3 regions of the Trichococcus sp. ES5 genome follow, and region 3 is predicted to be linked to each of the others. Evidence: riboswitches for the same ligand, from Rfam matches in the RefSeq annotation. Region 3 holds a riboswitch; each other region holds the start of a gene.
The links. A riboswitch is a leader RNA that binds a small molecule or an ion and turns the genes downstream of it on or off. The one in region 3 is predicted to bind lysine.
Positions count from the first base shown of each region.

Region 1: another riboswitch for lysine. It lies ahead of TES5_RS15800 (ABC transporter substrate-binding protein/permease); the one in region 3 lies ahead of dapA (4-hydroxy-tetrahydrodipicolinate synthase).
Region 2: another riboswitch for lysine. It lies ahead of dapD (2,3,4,5-tetrahydropyridine-2,6-dicarboxylate N-acetyltransferase); the one in region 3 lies ahead of dapA (4-hydroxy-tetrahydrodipicolinate synthase).

Region 1 is NZ_FJND01000027.1:3,832-6,977, forward strand. Features, by position in the region: gene TES5_RS13565 (HAD family hydrolase) at 1-697, opposite strand, end outside; lysine riboswitch at 882-1,036, shown strand; partial or broken gene TES5_RS15800 (ABC transporter substrate-binding protein/permease) at 1,254-2,905, shown strand; gene TES5_RS13580 (amino acid ABC transporter ATP-binding protein) at 2,925-3,146, shown strand, end outside.
Region 2 is NZ_FJND01000006.1:48,444-51,589, reverse strand. Features, by position in the region: gene TES5_RS06770 (M20 metallopeptidase family protein) at 1-1,003, opposite strand, end outside; gene dapD (2,3,4,5-tetrahydropyridine-2,6-dicarboxylate N-acetyltransferase) at 1,035-1,748, opposite strand; lysine riboswitch at 1,907-2,052, opposite strand; gene TES5_RS06760 (aminotransferase class I/II-fold pyridoxal phosphate-dependent enzyme) at 2,399-3,146, shown strand, end outside.
Region 3 is NZ_FJND01000001.1:249,472-252,617, forward strand. Features, by position in the region: gene TES5_RS01045 (MBL fold metallo-hydrolase) at 1-148, opposite strand, end outside; gene TES5_RS01050 (DUF1345 domain-containing protein) at 163-825, opposite strand; gene TES5_RS01055 (VOC family protein) at 863-1,243, opposite strand; lysine riboswitch at 1,465-1,611, shown strand; gene dapA (4-hydroxy-tetrahydrodipicolinate synthase) at 1,752-2,639, shown strand; gene TES5_RS01065 (dipeptidase) at 2,694-3,146, opposite strand, start outside.

The DNA.
Region 1 (3,146 bases), on a different contig from region 3:
TTGAGATGTTGTCATTTATGGCTTGGTGCATTTCCGCAACAGAATAGAAGGTTGGCTCCAGCACCATTTTTTCATCCTCCTGCTTGCGGCGATGGTTGTACCACAAGGTAGTCCAACCGGCAGCCTGACCGCCGATGATATCCGTTTCATACGTATCCCCGATGAAAAGCAGCTCGCCGGGAGTTGCGTTCAAAGACTCCTGAACATGCGCGAAGGCTTCGGCATAGGGTTTTGGGCAACCGATATTTTCGGAAATGAAGATGCGTGCTGGCGGCACCCATCGCTCCAGATTCAAGGCGTTGAATTTTTTCATCTGGTGTTTTTCAGGACCGTTTGTGAAGACGGCAATTGGTATATTTCTATTTTCCAGTTCATTCAAAAGCCGCTCGATACCGGGACTCAACACAATCTCTCCTTGCCTTTTTTGATAGGATTTCTGGAAGTGCATCGCTTCTTCGGCGGTGAGCGGAAGACCCAAGTCGGCGAATGTATGCTGTGTGCGCATGATGTGTGACTCGGCTAGCGTCAGCTCCCCGCTGGAGAATAGGTCGAAGGCGTTGTCACAATGCTCGCGGAAAAGAGCGAAGCTGGCTTCGTTACTGTAGTTGTTCCTAAAGCTGTAATCTGCCAATGTTTGGAAGAACGGCCTTGATGTGTCGTATAGGGTATCATCCAAATCGAATAGAATAGTAAACATTATTGAAACAGTTCCTCCCTTTTGTTATTAAAGTCAGTATAGCATCCAAAATCGGTATTTAAAATGAAATAAAACAAGGACAGCCAGTGCGTGAAGGGTACTGGCTGGCTGAGCAAAGCTCTTTTTGTTGCAAATTAAAATTACGTACAGTATAATAGCATACAATAATGTCATACGATCATACAATAATGGAAGAGGCTGCGGACATCAAGAGTAAAATGCCCATTTGAAAGGGGTGTTCGCCGAAATACAGCATTGGCTGTGTTGGGGTCAGGATTAAGAATCCTGGCACTGTCAGAACGATTTGCCCAAAATCGTTTGTGGAGTACTTTCGGTATTGCGGGCAGAAGGAAGCTGGATTATAGGGCCTTTTGCTTTATAGTCTATTTTTTTGCACAAAAACGGACTGAATTATCGTTGTTATGACGCTCTATGGGTAGAAAGGTGGACAAAAACGTAGTTGGACAAGAGGGTTGTTTAATTTTTTTGAGCATGTAAATAGGACTATAAACATTAGGAGGAACTAGAGATGAAAGTAAAAACATGGAAAACAACAATGGCGGCTTTGATGGGTTTGTTTATTTTAGCGGGTTGCGGTAACGGAACTACTGAGGATTCATCGGCAGCAGATGGTTCGGCTGAATCGGATGCATTCGTAGTCGGAATGGAAGCGGGATATCCGCCTTTTAACTGGACACAAAATGATGACAGCAATGGCGCAGTGAAAATTGATGGCGCGGACGGTTACGCAAATGGCTATGATGTTCAGATGGCCCAAAAAGTGGCGGACGGCTTAGGCAAGGAATTGGTCATCGTCAAAACAGAATGGGATGGTCTGGTTCCGGCATTGGTTTCATCTAAAATCGATGCAATCGTTGCAGGTATGTCTCCGACAGATGAACGCAAAGAAGCAATCGATTTCTCGGATTCCTACTATACTACTGAATTGGTAATCGTCGTAAAATCTGATGGGGCTTATGCAAATGCAACAACTTTGGCTGACTTCGCTGATGCAAAAGTCACTGCACAGTTGAACACGTTACATTATGGCGTCATCGATCAGATTGAAGGCGTGCAAAAGCAACCGGCAATGGATAGTTTCACATCTATGCGCGTCGCATTGGAGTCAGGCACAATCGATGCTTATGTCTCGGAACGCCCGGAAGCAATCAGCGCTTCAGCAGCCAATTCAGCTTTCAAAATGATCGAATTGGATCAAGCGGATACGTTTGAATTATCCGTGGCTGATTCAGAGATCGCAATCGGCTTGATCAAAGAAAGCGAATTGAAAGATCAGATCAACGAGATTCTGAGCGGTATCACCGAAGAAGAACGAATCCAAATGATGGAAGAAGCAATCAAAAACCAACCATCAGCTGAATAATTCTGGTGGATGGGACATCAAAAAGGGGCATAAATTAAATGGAGTTTAGTTGGGTTATCCGCATCATCGAAGAAAACTGGAGACAGTTTTTATCAGGTGCGTGGACAACATTATATATAGCTTTAATCGGGACCATCATTGGGTTGGGAATCGGTCTTATGATTGGTGTCATCCGTACGATTCCGGTTGCTGAATCGGGATGGAAAAAACATGTGTACAATGTGGTGAATTTTTTGCTGTCATGCTACATCGAAATTTTCCGTGGTACGCCGATGATCGTTCAAGCAATGGTCATCTATTATGGCGCGGCTCTGGCGTTTGATATTGACATGAACCGTATCTTCGCAGCGTTGCTTATCGTATCGGTCAATACAGGTGCTTACATGTCGGAGATTGTCCGCGGTGGAATCATTTCCATCGACAAAGGGCAATTCGAAGCAGCCCAAGCAATTGGGATGAACCACCTGCAAACGATGCGCAATGTCGTCATGCCTCAGGTCATCCGGAATATCTTGCCGGCGACAGGGAACGAATTCGTCATCAATATCAAGGATACGTCCGTGTTGAACGTCATCTCCGTTTCGGAATTGTTCTTTACGACCAAATCGATTTCCGGAAATAATTTCCGTTATTTCGAATCATTCTTCGTGGCTTCACTCATTTACTTCGTCATGACCTTCACGGTGACACGCATTCTTCGTGCCATCGAAAGAAAAATGCAAGGCCCTGATAATTATCAGATGATGGGTGCGGGTCAAGACCAATTGACTACACCAGAATTAATGGCTCGCAAAAAACAAGCAGAAAGAGACAGAGCAAATTAATTGCCACGGGAGGAATCATTTGATGGAAAAAGTAATCGACGTACAGCATCTGAAGAAGAACTTCGGTCAGCATGAAGTGCTGAAGGACATCGATTTCAGTGTGAATAAAGGGGAAGTTGTTTGTATCATCGGTTCATCAGGGTCCGGTAAATCGACGCTATTGCGCTGCATCAATCTACTTGAAAAACCGACAGCGGGAGAAATCATCTACAACGGCGAGAACGTTTTGGACTCGAAGCAT
Region 2 (3,146 bases), on a different contig from region 3:
TGAAGGCGCCGCGGATACTTTCTTGGTAGAAAGCGAAGTCCTCGGCCAGCATCAATGGTTTGATGACTTCGTAAGCATCGGCCGGCAAAGCATCCATCAACGTACCGATCATTTCGGCATCGTTCGTGACTTCCGGATAGAAATCGCGGATATCCAGCTTACAGCTGACGCCAGTCATACGTTCGACGCCGGCGCAGATGTCGGCAAGGCGTTCCTTGATGGAAGCATAGACCGCCTTGTCGTAACTCCGGATCGTCCCTGTCAATTCAGCCTTTCCGGCCACGATATTGCGGGCTTCCCCGGCAAGCAGCGTACCGATGTTCACGACAGCTGGTTGCAGCGGATCGAGATCGCGGGCCAGAATGTTCTGGACCGAAAGCAGGATCTGCGCGGCGGCGATCAAGGCATCCTTGCCGAAGTGCGGCTGCCCGGCATGCGAGCTGACGCCTTCAAGCGTGATGTCGAATTCGCCGTTGCGCGCCATCAACGGACCCTTGGCCAAGCCGAGAATACCTTCCGGCAGGCTCGGATACAGGTGGTAACCGTAGATTTTTTCGACCTGCAACTCCTGCAGGATCCCGGAATCCATGATCCATTTCGCACCGCCAGGCCCTTCCTCAGCGGGCTGGAAGACCAAAACGAGTGATTTTTCCAGCATCGGCAGGGACTTCAGGTATTTCGCGAAACCCAACAACAGGGCCATATGCCCATCGTGTCCGCACGCATGCATTTTACCAGGGTGAAGGGAAGCGAAATCCGCTCCAGTTTCCTCGGTTACCTCAAGGGCGTCCATGTCCGCACGAAAGGCAACTGCTGCCGGGGACTTACCCTCCAGAACTGCTACCCAGCCCGTTTCGGCGGTGCTGATCGGTTCGTAACCGAACGACACCAGCTTCTGGCGGACGTATTCCGAAGTCAACGGCAGATCGAAGCCGATCTCCGGAATCTGGTGGAGCTCCCTTCGAATCATCTTCACCGTATCGTATAATTCTGCAATCTGCATGCTGTTCACCTGGTCCCTCCGCGTGTAGTTATTAGTCTCTTAAATCAGCCAACAATTGCGTTTTTTCACTTGTCTTTTCGTCCTTCATCTTCACGATTTTTGCAGGGGATCCCGCAACTACCGCATTAGCCGGTACGTCTTCCAATACGATTGCGCCAGCTGCGACAACAGCGCCTTCGCCGATGTGCACGCCTTCGATGATGACAGCATTCGCGCCGACCAAAACGCCGTCTTCGATGATGACTGGTGATTTCGATGGTGGCTCAAGAACGCCTGCAACCACTGCACCTGCTCCGATGTGGCAGTTTTTGCCGATCGTGCCGCGTGCGCCGACTACTGCGCCCATGTCGATCATTGTGCCTTCGCCGATGACTGCGCCGATGTTGATGACCGCACCCATCATGATGACAGCGCTCTTGCCGATTGTTACATGATCACGGATGAATGAGCCAGGCTCGATGCGTGCATCAATTTTGGTAGTGTCCAACAGCGGAATCGCAGAATTGCGTCTGTCGTATTCCATGACTTGATCCTTGATCTTGTCTTTGTTTGCTTCCAAGAAAGGATAAATCGCTGAAGCGTCGCCGAAGACGGTATAGCTGTCTCCGCTTCCGAAGAATTTCAAGCCTTCGTAGGCAGGATTTTCAAAATCCCCCTTGATATAAAGTTTTATGGGTGTTTGCTTTTCGGCAGCTTTGATGTAAGCCGCGATTTCATAAGCATCTGTCAATAATAGTTCGCTCATTTTATGTTTCCTCCCGATCATTTTTTCTGTTCCAACATGCCTATTATAGCATGCCAGCCTATTTTTGCCCTATGCGGCGGACGACCGTTTGTTCCTGAAATGCAAAAAAAATAGCGGTAAGCGAGTGCTTACGGCTACGGAGACCTGCATTCGCCCAACCAAGCTAAAGCGCAATCCTTTGTCATCGGGCAACGACAATGGAACAGCCCCACATTTGTTCAACCTGGGTCCAGCATTCGCATGCTTCGGCGACCGTCCCTTTCCCTTGCGGTACTCTTGACCAGCCGCGACCTCTTTTTGCTTGGCGATTCATTTATTTTTCTAATCGTACACTTATCCGGCAGGCCTGTCAACCGCTCGGAGGAATAAGCTTGTTTCCGCTTGTCCTTTGGGTGTTTCGGAGGCACTTATTTGGATATGGACGGGACTCCGGATCGGAAAGTAACGGGAAGGATCGGCCTTCCCTATGTGAAAACGCTCATCAAACTCGCGGTTTTCTAATTTTTCATCCCAGCGTGTGCAACTTTGCATAGAAATACGCCTGCAATCGTGTTATGTTATTTTCATGAGTTTGGACGTCAGCAGTCGGTTGGCGTATGTTCGGCTATACATCAGATCAAGGATATTTCATCCGGAGGAGACAATAAATTATGAGTAGAGAAACGAATCGTTTTGTCAAGCAACTGAAAGGATCGCCCATCCGTAACTTCGACGCCGCCATCAGTGATGTGAAGGACCTGATCCGTTTCACGATGGGAGAACCTGATTTCGATACGCCGGATTTCATCAAGGCTGCCGCCACAGAGGCCTTGAACCAGAATCAAACGCACTATGCCCCTTCTGCCGGTGTTCTCGAGACCCGCAAGGAAATCGCAAAATTCATGGAGCGGAAATACGGCTTGCACTACAACCCGGAGAACGACATCGTCCTGACGGTCGGCGCAACGGAAGCGATCACCGCCTCGATGTTCGCGCTGATGAACCCGGGCGATAAGGTGATCATCCAATCGCCGGCTTTTCCGCAGTATGAATACGTTACGCATTTGGCGGGCGGGCACAGCGTCAAGATCGACACTTCGGAGACCGGCTTCCTGATCACACCGGAGGACCTGACGACTACGTTGGATGCGAATCCGGAAACGAAGATGATCGTGCTGACCTATCCCAACAATCCGACCGGCGCGACTTACACAAAAGAAGAAGTCGAAGCATTGGCCGCGGTCATCAGGAAATATGATGTTTTCGTGCTAAGCGATGAGATCTACAGCGAACTGACCTACGACGGTGGTCATACATCCATTGCCGAGTTTATCCCTGAGCAGTCGATCGTGATCAATGGCACTTCGAAAAGCTATGCGATGACCGGCTGGCGCGTCGGCTTTGTCGCTGCCAAAGCAG
Region 3 (3,146 bases):
TGATGACCAAGCCTTCCTCTTCGGCCGCCTTGATATAATCGTCCAACTTGCGCAAGGGATCGATCAGGATGGCTTCGCCGGTTTTTTGGCACCCCACCAAATAGGAAAATTGTGCCAGTTGCGGATCGAAAAATGATTTAAAGAACATGCATGAACTCCCCCTTATCTGTTTAAGCTGGCAACAAAATTGATGGTCGTAGCGATGATCGCTGTCCCGAAAACGAAAGATAACAGCGCATGCCCGAGCGCGGCTTTGCGGAATTCCGGCGTTGTGAAAGTCGTGTCCGAGACTTGATACGTCATCCCGATCGTGAACGCCAGATAGGCGAAGTCCCAAAAATTGGGCTTTTCGGTGCCCTCGAAAATGATGCCGCCGTTTACGTCGCGATAGTAGAGTTCCGCATACCGCAGCATATAGAGGGCATGCACCGTCGTCCAGGAAAGCACGATGCTGAACAGGCCGAATCCGATCGTCTCGAAACTGCGTTCATGCGTCGTCAGCATCAATGCGACCGCTCCGATGCTGATCAGACAGGCCACCAGGACAAAAAAATCGATCGTCGAATATTGGATGTCTTCTTCTTGCGCGATCCGCTCGGTTTCCGTACCATCATGCGGATGAAAATCTTTCCACAGCAAATACAATAAAATGATTGCGGCGCTGTCCCAACCGATCAGCGGGGCCAGTCCCCAACGCAGAAAGAACCCCCCGACCAACCCGATAACCGTCCCGATCATTCCGGCAATCAGGAAGCGCGTCCTCTTTTTGCGCAGATCCGTTCCGACTTTCGTTTGATCGGCAAATAGATGGTTTCTTTTCCTCATGGCTGTCCGCCCCCTGCTTTTTCGGCCTGGCTGTATTTCAGATGGTGATTTCGATGACGTTTTTTTCGGGATCCAGGAACATGCTTTCGTAATAGCCATCCCCGGTCACGCGCGGTTGGCTTTTGCATGTGTATCCCGCTTTGATGAGCCGGTCCGTGAAATAATCGACGTTCTGCTTGCTGCCGACCGAAATGGCCAGATGCGCCCAACCCAACATATCAAGCGGGTAGCGCTCTTTGACATCCATCCGTTTCATGAGTTCCAACCGGGCTCCTTCGCGAAAAGTGATAAAGTAGGATTGGAAATCTTTATCCGGATTCCGGTACAACTTATTGGTCTTTCCATCAAAAAAACGAACATAAAAATCGCGCATCAGTTCCAGATCGTCCACCCACATTGCAACATGTTCAATTTTCATAGGTCATCACGTCCTCTCATCATCCTTGCCGTAAAAGCGTTTCCTCAATCTGATTTTATCACATCGCAGCCGCATATGCGTTCCCGGAAGCATCCGGATGAAACGTAAACGATTGTGTCTGTTTTGCCATCTTTTCCAAAGCGTATTCTCAGCGTCCCCTCAGAATATGATTGACAGACTCATTTCTATTTGATAGTGTGGAAGTAACAAAATACGATTCGATGTGATGAAGAGGTCGCGGTTAACAATCAGTAAGGGATTCCCTGAAAGGTGTTGCTGCCGAAATACTCTGTATTGGGGCCAAGGTTGAATAAATCTGGCACTGTCGGACAAAGCCGCCCAGCTTTGTTCGGTGAGCTTCTCACGTTGGGGCAAATTGGTGGAATTCACGATATGGATGCAAAGATTCAGCTTCAGCAGCCTGTTTTGAACGACTATGAGACCATTTGCTCATAGTCGTTTTTTGTCTATTCATAAATAAAAAACAGAATTCAGGAGGAAGATAAGCATGGCTATTTTTGAAGGATCAGGCGTTGCGATCGTTACGCCGTTTAAAGATACGGAAAACCAGGAAATCAACTACGAGGTATTGGCGGAACTGATCGAGTTCCATATCGCGAATAATACAGATTCGATCATCATCGCCGGAACAACCGGGGAAGCTTCGACGCTGACCGATGAGGAGCAACTGGATCTGATTCGTTTCACGGTCGAAAAAGTGAACGGCCGCATCCCGGTCATCGGCGGAGCCGGCAGCAACGATACGCGCCATGGGGTCGAATTGACGCGCGCGGTTGAAGCAACGGGTGTGGATGCAATCCTCAGCGTCACCCCTTACTACAACAAAACGTCCCAAAAAGGCTTGATCGCACATTACAAAGCCATCGCCAACAGCGTGAAAGTTCCGATCGTCCTTTACAATGTGCCGGGCCGCACCGGACAGAACATTACCCCGGAAGCTTTGGTGGAAATGGCGAAAATCGACAACATCGTTTCGTTGAAGGATGCCACAGGGAACTTCAGCCAAGCCGTGGACAACTTGAGTCTTTTGGGCGATCGCCTGGACATCTATTCGGGTAACGACGATACGATCGTCCCCTTGATGAGCTTGGGCGCAAAAGGCGTCATCTCCGTCCTTGCCAACATCGCACCGAAAGCGACAGCCGAAATGACGCATGCTTTCCTGGATGGCGACATCAAAAAAGCTGCCGCGATGCAAGCCGAGTACAAAGAATTGATCGACTGCCTGTTTGTAGAGCCGAATCCGATTCCCGTGAAAGCCGGAATGCAGCTGTTGGGCTTCAATGTCGGCCCGATGCGTCTGCCGTTGACGGATGCCGATCAAGCGGTCATCGACCGTTTGGCCGCTGCCATGAAAAAAGTTGGATTGATTTAAGAACAGAGCCAAAAATCCCTCCGGAGCATCAAGCATCCTGAGGGATTTTTTATGCTATAGGAGTTCCTTGAATATCCGTAGCGCATTTTGATGGCAGACCTTTTCGATTTCGGTCGTCGTGAAGCCGCGCCGTTCCATCGTTTCAACTAACAGACCCATCGCGGAGGCATCCTTCAGTTGCATCGTCACATCGATGCCGTCGAAGTCCGAGCCCAGCCCGATGATGTCCAGCCCTGCGACTTTGCGGATATGCTCAATATGATCGACGACTGCTTCCGCGGTCCCTCTGGCCTTTAGCCGTTCTTGATTATCATCAAGGAAAGCGAGACAGTAGTTCATGCCCACAAAGCCGCCCCGGTCGGCCAGCAGCCGCAGCATTTCGTCCGTCAAATTGCGCGGGTGGCTGCATAGGCTGCGCGCATTGGAATGGCTGGCGATGAATGGCCGTTGCGAATGCGCTGCGACATCGAAGAAGCCGGCATCCGAAAGATGAGAGACATCGATGAT